3 regions of the Paraglaciecola sp. IT1134 genome follow, and region 3 is predicted to be linked to each of the others. Evidence: predicted binding sites of a transcription regulator. Region 3 holds the regulator's gene; each other region holds the start of a gene.
The links. The regulator FliA, encoded in region 3, starts transcription of late flagellar genes. The targets are predictions, from matches to a motif close to CTAAAGNTNNNNNNNNNNNNGCCGATA.

Region 1: AC3RV5_RS21760 (DUF5610 domain-containing protein) is a predicted target of FliA. The motif match lies at 1,393-1,419, and genes of this name have one in related genera.
Region 2: pomA (flagellar motor protein PomA) is a predicted target of FliA. The motif match lies at 1,690-1,716, and genes of this name have one in related genera.

What each region holds. Positions count from the first base shown of each region.
Region 1 is NZ_CM176486.1:4,986,854-4,990,133, reverse strand. It holds gene fabR (HTH-type transcriptional repressor FabR) at 1-199, shown strand, start outside; gene trmA (tRNA (uridine(54)-C5)-methyltransferase TrmA) at 196-1,293, opposite strand; gene AC3RV5_RS21760 (DUF5610 domain-containing protein) at 1,449-2,879, shown strand; gene AC3RV5_RS21755 (LuxR C-terminal-related transcriptional regulator) at 2,950-3,280, opposite strand, start outside.
Region 2 is NZ_CM176486.1:1,481,897-1,485,176, forward strand. It holds gene dxs (1-deoxy-D-xylulose-5-phosphate synthase) at 1-332, opposite strand, end outside; gene ispA ((2E,6E)-farnesyl diphosphate synthase) at 379-1,269, opposite strand; gene xseB (exodeoxyribonuclease VII small subunit) at 1,269-1,520, opposite strand; gene pomA (flagellar motor protein PomA) at 1,931-2,695, shown strand; gene AC3RV5_RS06405 (flagellar motor protein MotB) at 2,699-3,280, shown strand, end outside.
Region 3 is NZ_CM176486.1:3,666,503-3,669,782, forward strand. It holds gene AC3RV5_RS16005 (chemotaxis protein CheA) at 1-33, opposite strand, end outside; gene AC3RV5_RS16010 (protein phosphatase CheZ) at 46-789, opposite strand; gene cheY (chemotaxis response regulator CheY) at 823-1,206, opposite strand; gene AC3RV5_RS16020 (RNA polymerase sigma factor FliA) at 1,250-1,978, opposite strand; gene AC3RV5_RS16025 (MinD/ParA family ATP-binding protein) at 1,975-2,841, opposite strand; gene flhF (flagellar biosynthesis GTPase FlhF) at 2,838-3,280, opposite strand, start outside.

The DNA.
Region 1 (3,280 bases), 1.3 Mb from region 3:
GACCGATTACACTATGACAACCACGGGCTTGCCTTACCAGTTTGCTAATTTGCAAGCGGAAGCCATGGTCAAGTTAGTCTTTAGTGCCGGTGCTGAAGCACTGGATTCCGGCAGCGAGCAACAGGCACTCTTAGCTCAGCGGGTCAAGATGCAATTGAGGTTTATAGCCAATGGCGCAAAAGAGGCTGCCGGTATCTAACGGAGCTGCAAATATACGCCGCACTCGATATGGTGGGTGTAAGGAAATTGATCGAAAATCGCAAAGCGCTTGATAGCGTGAGTCTTTTGCAGGGTTAGCAAATTGTCTTTCAGGGTCTGTGGATTGCAGGATATGTACACAATGTTTTTATAGTTTTGTACCATGCTCAAAGTGTCATCATCCAGTCCTGAACGGGGCGGATCAACCAAGACTGTTTGGCAATCGTACTGGCTAAGATCGACTTCTGCTAGGCGCCTAAAGGTGCGTTCTTTATTTAAGGCCTGCACAAATTCTTCGCTGGACATGCGTAAAATAGTCACATTGTCGATATCATTCAGGTGCAGATTAACCTGGGCTGCTGCAACCGAGGATTTCGATATTTCGGTTGCTAATACCCGATTGAAGTTTTGTGCCATGGGCAAACTGAAATTCCCCGACCCACAATATAATTCGAGTAAATCTCCCTGGCTATTTTGGGTAACATCCAGTGCCCATTCTACCATTTTGCTGTTAACACCAGCATTAGGTTGGGTGAAGCTATTTTCGATCTGTTTGAATTGATAGACCCGGTTATTCACAGGTAGCTGCTCAATTACAAAATCTCTGTCGAGCAAAATTTTCTGTTTTTTGGCGCGACCTATGATATCGATGTTAAATTCTTTTCTGAGTTGATCTCGCACCTGTTTCATGGCCAGCCGCCAATCATCATCCAAAGGTTTGTGGTAGACCAGTGTGACAATAATTTCATCGCTGAGGCTACTCAAATAATCGACCTGAAATAGTTTTCTGCGAAGAATTTCATTGAATTTCAGCAGCCCCAGTAGTTTAGCCATTACCTGATTAATTAACTGGCTGGCGGATGGGAAGGTGACCACTCGGTATTTTTCACCGCTGGCTTGGTCAAACATCACATGATCCAGCGCTTCCCCATCATGCCAAATTCGGAACTCGGCGCGCATTCGGTAATGTAAGGGTTGCGATTGAAACACCTCCAATGCAGGTGATTGGAACGATTGAAACACATTGTTTATCTGCGCAACCTTATCCTGCAGCTGTTGTGAATATTCCGCCGGGTTAATCTCGGTTGGTCGCATAACATAGTTCCAGTGATTGTGTAGATTATGGCGCGGGATTTTAAGTGTTTTCCCCGGATCTGCAATATTAGTTTTATGCAAAGTAAAAGTAATTTTGTACTAAATTTCACCAGAGTGCAGCCGATAACCTTTATGAGGATAGTGAGGGATCTATTATGAATATTAATGAACTTAAAGCTTTTATGAGTGAAAAGCCCAAACATTTGGGTGCACAAAATAGTATGCAGAATCAGCTTAGGGATTCTGGGTTGCGCCAGGCTATTGGTATACAGGGCAGTGAGGTGTCTTTGCAAACCACTAAATTCAGTTCGAATACCGCTGTGGGGATCCGGGTATTTAACAACGCCCTTAATCAAAATTTGGCTATCGACAATCAACAAGCCAAACTCCCTAGCCCCGATGGGGAAGGAACCAGTGAAGCGAAAAAAAGCCTCTTCGATTTTGAAGAGATTGCCCGTAATGTGCTCAAATTTGTGGGCGGAGCGGTCAAAAATGCCCAAAGCAAAGGGGTGGATGACAAGGCGCTGACGTCCTTATTTGAGCAGGCGCGCTCCGGCGTACTTAAGGGGATCGCCATGGCTGAAAAAGACTTAGGCGACATAATGAATGACGAAATTAAGACCGGTATAACCCGCAGCCGAGACGCTATCGAGCAAGGCTTGCAAAAACTGCAGGATGAAATATTTGGCACGGCCGTACCAGTCCAGGATGCCCAGAGTCAAAAAATTCAAATAAGCCAACAAGCCAGTTATCAGCGCAATGATTCAGGGGAGTTAACTATTCGTACCTTAGATGGGGATGAAGTCAATATTCGTTTTGAAAACCTGGATGCATTCGAAATAAACCGTCAGATACTGGTTGAAACTGAGGAACAAAGTATATACGACCAACCTGTAGTGCGGCCCCTACCAGGGGCAGCAGAGGGGTTAAACCAATCCTATACAACGCCGTCAATTAAACAGGCGAGCACTATGCAGACCGACGAACCTGCACAGACCAGTGACTTGGCAGACAAAGAAGTGCAGCAAGTACAAACAAAAGCCGAAGTGTCTGTTACTCGAAGCTACCAGCATTTTGAAAGTAGTGCTTTTTCGTTTTCAGTCAAAGGTGATCTCGATGAGGCAGAGGTTGTTGCTATCGGCAAACTGGTATCTGATGCAAATAGTTTGGCTGATGAGTTTTTTAATGGTGATGTTGAATCTGCGTTTAATCAGGCTCTGGAGTTCGGTTTTGATGAGCAGGAACTAACCGGTTTTGCCTTGCAATTGACTCGGGTGGAGCAGTCACAATCAATTCAAACCTACGAATCAGTATCGCATTTTAACGAGGACGACCCCCGTGGCGATCCAGTCAAAGTGGTAAAGCCTGTTGCTCATTATCTGGATAAAATGTTGGACGTGATTGAGCAATCGAGGCAAACCCTGGAAAGTGGTGAGGAATACGACAATTTAATCAATGGGTTGATAAATCAGATGGGGGAGGTGCATACCCCTGACTTAATCACTGCCATTCAGCGCTTTTATTCCTTCAATCAGAGATTAATAGACGGTTTACCACTGAATTTAAGCAAACAAGGGCCACAATAATCGCTACCTTGGCAGGTGCATGTCAATTAATTTCCAATCACCTGCCAAGGCACATAATATCTGCTGCAAGTTAATCTTCAAGCTGCAATTGGTTAAGTATCAGTACCGCTTGGGTGCGGGTTTTGACTTCTAATTTACGAAACACCGCACTGATATGGGCTTTCACTGTCGCTTCACTGACATTAAGCTTATAGGCAATCTGTTTATTCAATAGACCCTCTTGAACAAGCTTTAATACCTGAAATTGCTTAGGGGTTAGCTCGGCTAGCTTTTGTGCCAGCGTCATTCCCTCGTCTCCAATGCTGGCGATTTTTTCTCTCAGCCCATCCGGTAGCCATGTTTTACCATCTATAACTGCCAACAGGGCCTCGGAGAGCAATTGGGTCGAGGTCGATTTAGGA
Region 2 (3,280 bases), 2.2 Mb from region 3:
CCTGGCCAAGGAAATGGATGCAGGCCACCCTTTTGGCGGATAGTGGGCATAAGCTCACGTCTGCCGGTTAATATCTTATGAGGATAGGCTTGATGACCCACGTCCCAAATTAGTCGGTCAAACGGGGTGTTATACACATAATGTAAGGCGACGGTCAGCTCGACAGTGCCCAGGCCTGAAGCGAAATGCCCGCTACTTTGGCTGACACAGGTGAGTAAATATTGACGTAACTCGGATGCCAGTTTCTTCAACTTGTCTTGAGGCAACTCCCTGAGTTGGGCGGGAGTATTGGCCAAGGCCAAAAGAGGGTAATGGGCTAGATCCAGAGTCATGAGTTGTGTATCTACTATTATTTGAATTTGGGTTTATCGATCACTTTTAGTGATTGCGAATAATGATGAAGTCGGCAAAGGACTGCAAAACATCAGTATTGTAGGGCAAAGCGGCCAAAGCTTGAAGTGCTTGTTGATGCAGTTCATGCAGATACTGGGTTGCGCCGTCTATACCTAGCATAGCAGGGTATGTGCTTTTGTTTTGCTGTTGATCCGATCCTTGGGGTTTACCCAACACATCCGATTCGCCAATCACATCCAATATATCGTCTTGTACTTGAAAGGCAAGGCCGATAGCCCGTGCATAGCTGAGCAATGATGCTTTGTGATTTGGGGCTAGATTGGTGGCCAGCTCCGCCGCCATTTGCACCGCGGCAACGATCAAAGCGCCGGTTTTTTTGTTATGTAAACTTTCCAATTCATCCTGGTCAATGCGTTTATTGGTGGCGGCCAAATCCATGGCTTGTCCACCGCACATGCCGTGATAACCAGCCGCGTTGCTTAGTATACGAATAAGACTGATGCGCTTTTTTTCGTTGCCTGGGGTGAGCGGGAAATTGGCTAAAACTTCAAAAGCCAGGGTCTGCAGCGCATCTCCGGCCAAAATAGCGTTAGCTTCGTCAAATTGAATATGGCAGGTGGGATGACCTCGGCGCAAATTATCGTCATCCATGGCTGGTAGATCATCATGTACCAAAGAGTAAGCATGGATGGCTTCAAGCGCCAGGGCGGGGGGATCGAGATCCGCTGGTATTACGCTTAACATGTCTCCCACGGCATAAACCAGAAAAGGGCGCATGCGTTTGCCGCCCATCAGCAAGGCATACTGCATGGCCTGCTTAAGCGTGCTGGCATGTTCAGGCAGTGAAGATATTTGGGCTTTTAACAATCCATCAATACGTTGATGGCTTTGCTGTTGTATGTGTTTGAAGGTCATTACTCGGGGGCGACTGAAGTGTCAAAATCGAGAAGCGATGTTTGGCCATTCTGCTCCATCAGTATTTGCACTTTTTGTTCGGCTTGTTTGAGTTTTTGCTGACTGTGGCGAGCCAGTGTTATACCACGTTCGAAGCTTTGCAGGGCATCTTCCAGGCTAAGCTCGCCTTGCTCCATCTGATTGACTATGGTTTCTAACTCCTGCATAGATTGCTCGAAGCTTAAATTTTCAGTTTTTTTGCGGCTGGTCATTGGTTTCAGTTTCGTTGTAATTTGCTCTACTGAGAGTTGAGCGCACCTTACCTGAGGGGGAAATGTCGGTCAAACACTTTTCAAGTTACTGCTGTGTTAAGCTACTTGCTAGGCACAGTCAGTCTTGACTTATTCTCAACCAATAGCAATTATAATTTGTTGAACTCTCCTACAGAAAAGTTCTACTTTGTCGATAAAATAGTGAGCCAAGGTTTTTATAGTGTATAAACCACCGCATACATGAGCCTGCTCCATTTGGGTTATCGTAGAATCTATGACTGTTGATGTCGGGCATCGCATGTCGGGCATCGCATGTCGGGCATCGTATGTCGCACATCGCATGTCGTATATTCCATGTCGGGTATTAGATATGGCATAACGCGTAATACGCTATTTGTTAGGAGTACAGTGTGGATTTAGCAACCATTATAGGCATTATTGGTGCCATGGGTTTTGTAGTCATGGCCATGGTGCTAGGCGGTGATCTTGGTATGTTTTTCAATGTACCTTCCATTCTGATTGTATTTTGTGGCACCTTGTTTGTGGTGTTGTCACAATTCACCTTGGGACAGTTTTTTGGCGCGGGTAAAATTGCTGGCAAAGCATTTATGTTTAAAACTGATTCGCCTGAATCACAAATTGAAAAAATTGTTGAAATGGCCGACGCCGCCCGTAAAGGCGGTTTTTTAGCCCTTGAAGAAGCTGAAATTGAAAACCCTTTTATGCAAAAAGGGGTCGATATGTTGGTGGATGGTCATGATGTAGAGGTAGTGCGCGAAACCTTGGCCAAAGATATTCATATGACCACTGAGCGCCACGAGTTTGGTGCGAGTATTTTTAAAGGCATGGGGGATGTGGCTCCGGCGATGGGCATGATAGGTACTCTGATTGGTTTGGTGGCAATGTTATCTAATATGGATGATCCTAAATCCATTGGCCCGGCGATGGCGGTGGCCCTGTTAACGACCTTATATGGTGCGGTACTGGCCAATATTGTGTGTTTGCCTATTGCCGAAAAACTCGGTAACCGCGCCGTGCAAGAAAAACTCAATCAAAGCCTTATTCTCGATGGCATCATTGGCATTGCTGATGGCCAAAACCCCCGGGTAATTGAGGGAATTTTGAAAAGTTATCTGGCTTCCGGCAAACGTGGCGGCACTGAGGAAGAAGGTTAACTTATGGCCGCAGCGCAAGAGTGTCCTAAATGTCCCCCAGCAGGGCTCCCGGCTTGGATGGGCACCTTCGCCGATTTGATGTCACTGCTGATGTGCTTTTTTGTATTGTTGTTATCATTTTCAGAAATGGATGTGCTTAAATTCAAACAAATATCAGGCTCGATGAAATTTGCATTTGGGGTACAAAACAAAATTGAAGTTAAAGATATTCCTAAAGGTACCAGTGTGATCGCTATGGAATTTCGTCCAGGGAGACCGGAACCGACCCCCATTGAAACAATCCAACAGCAAACGATCGAGATGACCCAACAAATGCTCGAATTTCAAGCTGGTAATGAAGATTCCGCCGGTGGCAGGCAAAAACAGCGCGGGGAACAAAGAGGGGGGGCAGCACAACAAACCGCCAGTGAACAATCGACGTCTAACGACAAAGCTAGCCAAGAAGAAATGAATGAAAAACTCAAAAAAGTGGCCCAGAAACTGGAAAAAGAAATCCTCGATGGTGCCATAGAGATGGAGGCCCTGGGGCAACAAATTACCATCCGCATCCGTGAAAACGGCTCATTTGCTGCGGGTTCGGCTTTT
Region 3 (3,280 bases):
CTGGAGAATTTCCTCGTCAACATCAAACGCCATATCTTAATGCCCCTAAAATCCTAAGCTTGACAGCAAATCATCGACATCATCCTGATCAGATGCGACGTCTTCACGGTTGGCAGCATCTATGATTGGGCCTTCCGCTTTTACACTATCGGCCTGTTTTTCAGATGTCTTAGTCTTTTCGCTTATTGCCGCGCCACCGAACATGGTCAACATGTGAACCAGGTTGTCTTCAACTTCCTTAACTAAATCAATTACCCGACGAATAACTTGGCCGGTTAGGTCCTGGTAACCTTGGGCCATTAATACTTCGGTCAACAATTCTGTTAGTTTGGCGGATTCAGCACCACCGACTTCCAGAAACTCATTCAGGTCATGACAGAGGGTGTTAAATTCACCCAACTGCAATTGCCGACTCATTAACTTTTTCCATTCTGGCAAGATAGAGGTTATGCCGGTACTCAGGTTTTCCGCAATGGGCATACAACTGTCCACCAGATCCATGGTCCGATTTGCGGCCTGTTCGGTGGTTTCTATCACATACATCAAACGGGTTTTGGCGTCAGGGATGTCTTCCGTGGCCAAATTGGCGATGCGCTCATCCAGTTGAAAATTATTTAGCGAGTCATGTAACTGTCGAGTTAACTTACCGACTTCGGCAAACAATTCGGCAGAATTACTTTCGGTTACCGTATCCAGAAGAGCTTGCGCACCCTGGTTATCGCCATTTTCCAGCAATGTAACCAGAGTCTTCGCATCTTCTAACGACATCGGGGCAGAACTAAAGGTCATAGGGCCTTCCTTACTTGTCAGGATGTGCCTGAATTAACCTAAACGTTCGAATATTTTGGTGAGTTTTTCTTTCAGGGTTGCTGCCGTAAAAGGTTTAATCACATATCCATTTACCCCAGCTTGAGCTGCGGCAATAATTTGTTCTTTTTTTGCTTCGGCGGTCACCATCAAAACGGGGGTATGTTTTAGCCTTTCGTCGGCTCGAATAGCCCGCAGTAAGTCAATACCTTGCATACCGGGCATATTCCAGTCGGTGACCACAAAGTCGAAATCGCCCTGTTGCAACATAGGCAATGCAGTGCTGCCATCATCAGCTTCTTGAATATTAGTAAAACCAAGATCTTTTAATAGATTCTTGATGATTCGACGCATGGTCGAGAAATCATCAACAACCAAAATTTTCATATTTTTATCCAAAACTATCTCCGGTGAGGGGAAACCCAAATTATTATTATGCTATTTATTCATTTGTGCGCCAAGTCTGCATTCGACTTTTAAGCTTCAGCATGGCTTGACTGTGGATTTGGCTTACTCTGGACTCACTGACATCCAATACTTCACCAATTTCACGTAAGTTTAACTCTTCATCGTAGTAGAGCGAAAGGACAATCGCTTCACGCTCAGGAAGGGTGGTAATAGCATGAGCCAACGCCTTTTGAAATGAGCCTTGTAACAGAACTTCAAAGGGGGTATCGGACGCTTTGGTTTGCTCATTGCTCACCACGTCCTCACTTACGCCCATATCTTCGATTCCGATGATTTTTCCGGCGTTAACTTCCCCTAACATTTGGTGGTAAGCGGTGAGACTGACGTCAAGTTTTTGTGCGATATCCACGTCCCGGGCATCTCGACCGGTTTGTCGTTCGACCTGATTGATTGCCTCGGTGATGGCGCGGCCATTTTTGTGCACCGAACGCGGTGTCCAATCACCCTTACGGATTTCGTCCAGCATAGAACCCCGGATACGAATGCCCGCAAAGGTTTCAAAACTGGCCCCTTTGGTGCCGTCGAAATTACGTGACGCTTCCAGTAAACCTATCATTCCTGCCTGAATGAGATCATCAACCAGGACGCTGGCAGGTAAACGTGCAATTAAATGATGCGCTATGCGTTTGACCAGCGACGCATGGCGTTCAACGAGTTCGTTTTTATCGTTTAACTGTTGATATGCCGAGGTTTTGCTGTTCACCGGGTTTCGCCTACTGCTTTTTTAGTAATCAACTGCTCAAGAAAAAATTCCAAATGACCGCCCGGTTGAGTGGGCACCGGCCAACTTGCAGCCTGCTGGGCCAATTTTCTAATGGCTATTGCTGCAGGGGACGTGGGATACAAGTCAACTATGGCCTTTTGCTTGCGTACGGATTTTCGCACGTTTTCATCAAAAGGTATTGTGGCCACCAGCTCCAGTGCCACATCCAGAAATCGATTGGTGACCTTACTAAGCTTACTAAAAAGTTCCTGACCCTCACGCATGTTGCGCACCATATTAGCCACTATCTTAAAACGAAAGACACCGTGCTCTTTATTTAATATTTTGATCAGTGCATAGGCATCAGTCAGGGAAGTCGGTTCGTCGCACACCACTACCATTATATCCTGGGACGCTCTGGAAAAGCTCAGTACCATATCGGAAATACCCGCGGCCGTATCCACAATCAATACGTCTATTTGCGTGTGTAATTCGCTAAAGGCACGAATTAATCCAGCATGTTCTGTGTGAGTCAGCTCAGTCATGGATTGACTACCAGATGTGGCTGGCGCTATTTTAATGCCATAGGGACCTTCTACCAGCACCTCATCCAAGGTGCACTCGCCAGATAATACATGTGACAAATTTTTCACCACTCGTAAACCGAGTAATACATCCACATTGGCCAAACCGAGGTCAGCATCAAGCACCATCACCCGTTTCCCTTGCTGGGCCATGGCAATGGCTGTGTTTAGGGTGACATTGGTTTTGCCCACCCCACCCTTGCCGCCCGTCACGGCTATCACTTTTATCAATCGCGATTGATTCATTCGTCTTAAGCTACTCGCCTGATCCTCAATCATACTGCCACTACTGCGTTATTAACTGAATGGCCAGTAGTATGAATTAATCCGTGTTGTTTATAAAGTCTGGCTGCACTGGTAATTAGAAATTTAGCTTCTGCCACTTTTAAGTCCTCAGGTACCCGTTGTCCATCGGTAACATAACTCACCGGAAGCTTGTGTTCTATAGCCGCACTGATCGCTTCCCCAAGACTGTAACACTCATCTAATTTTGTGAAAATACATCCCTGCAAAGAAACTTGCTTATACGCATTAATGGTTTGTTGCATCACTTGATACTGGCTATTTGCCTGCATGACTAAATAGTTCTGTATATTAGCACATGCACTTTGCTTTAACGTTTCTAACTGCCGTATCAGTCTAACATCCCTTTGGCCAAAACCTGCTGTATCAATTAGTATGATGCGTTTATTTCGGAACTGAAAAAGTAGATCAGACA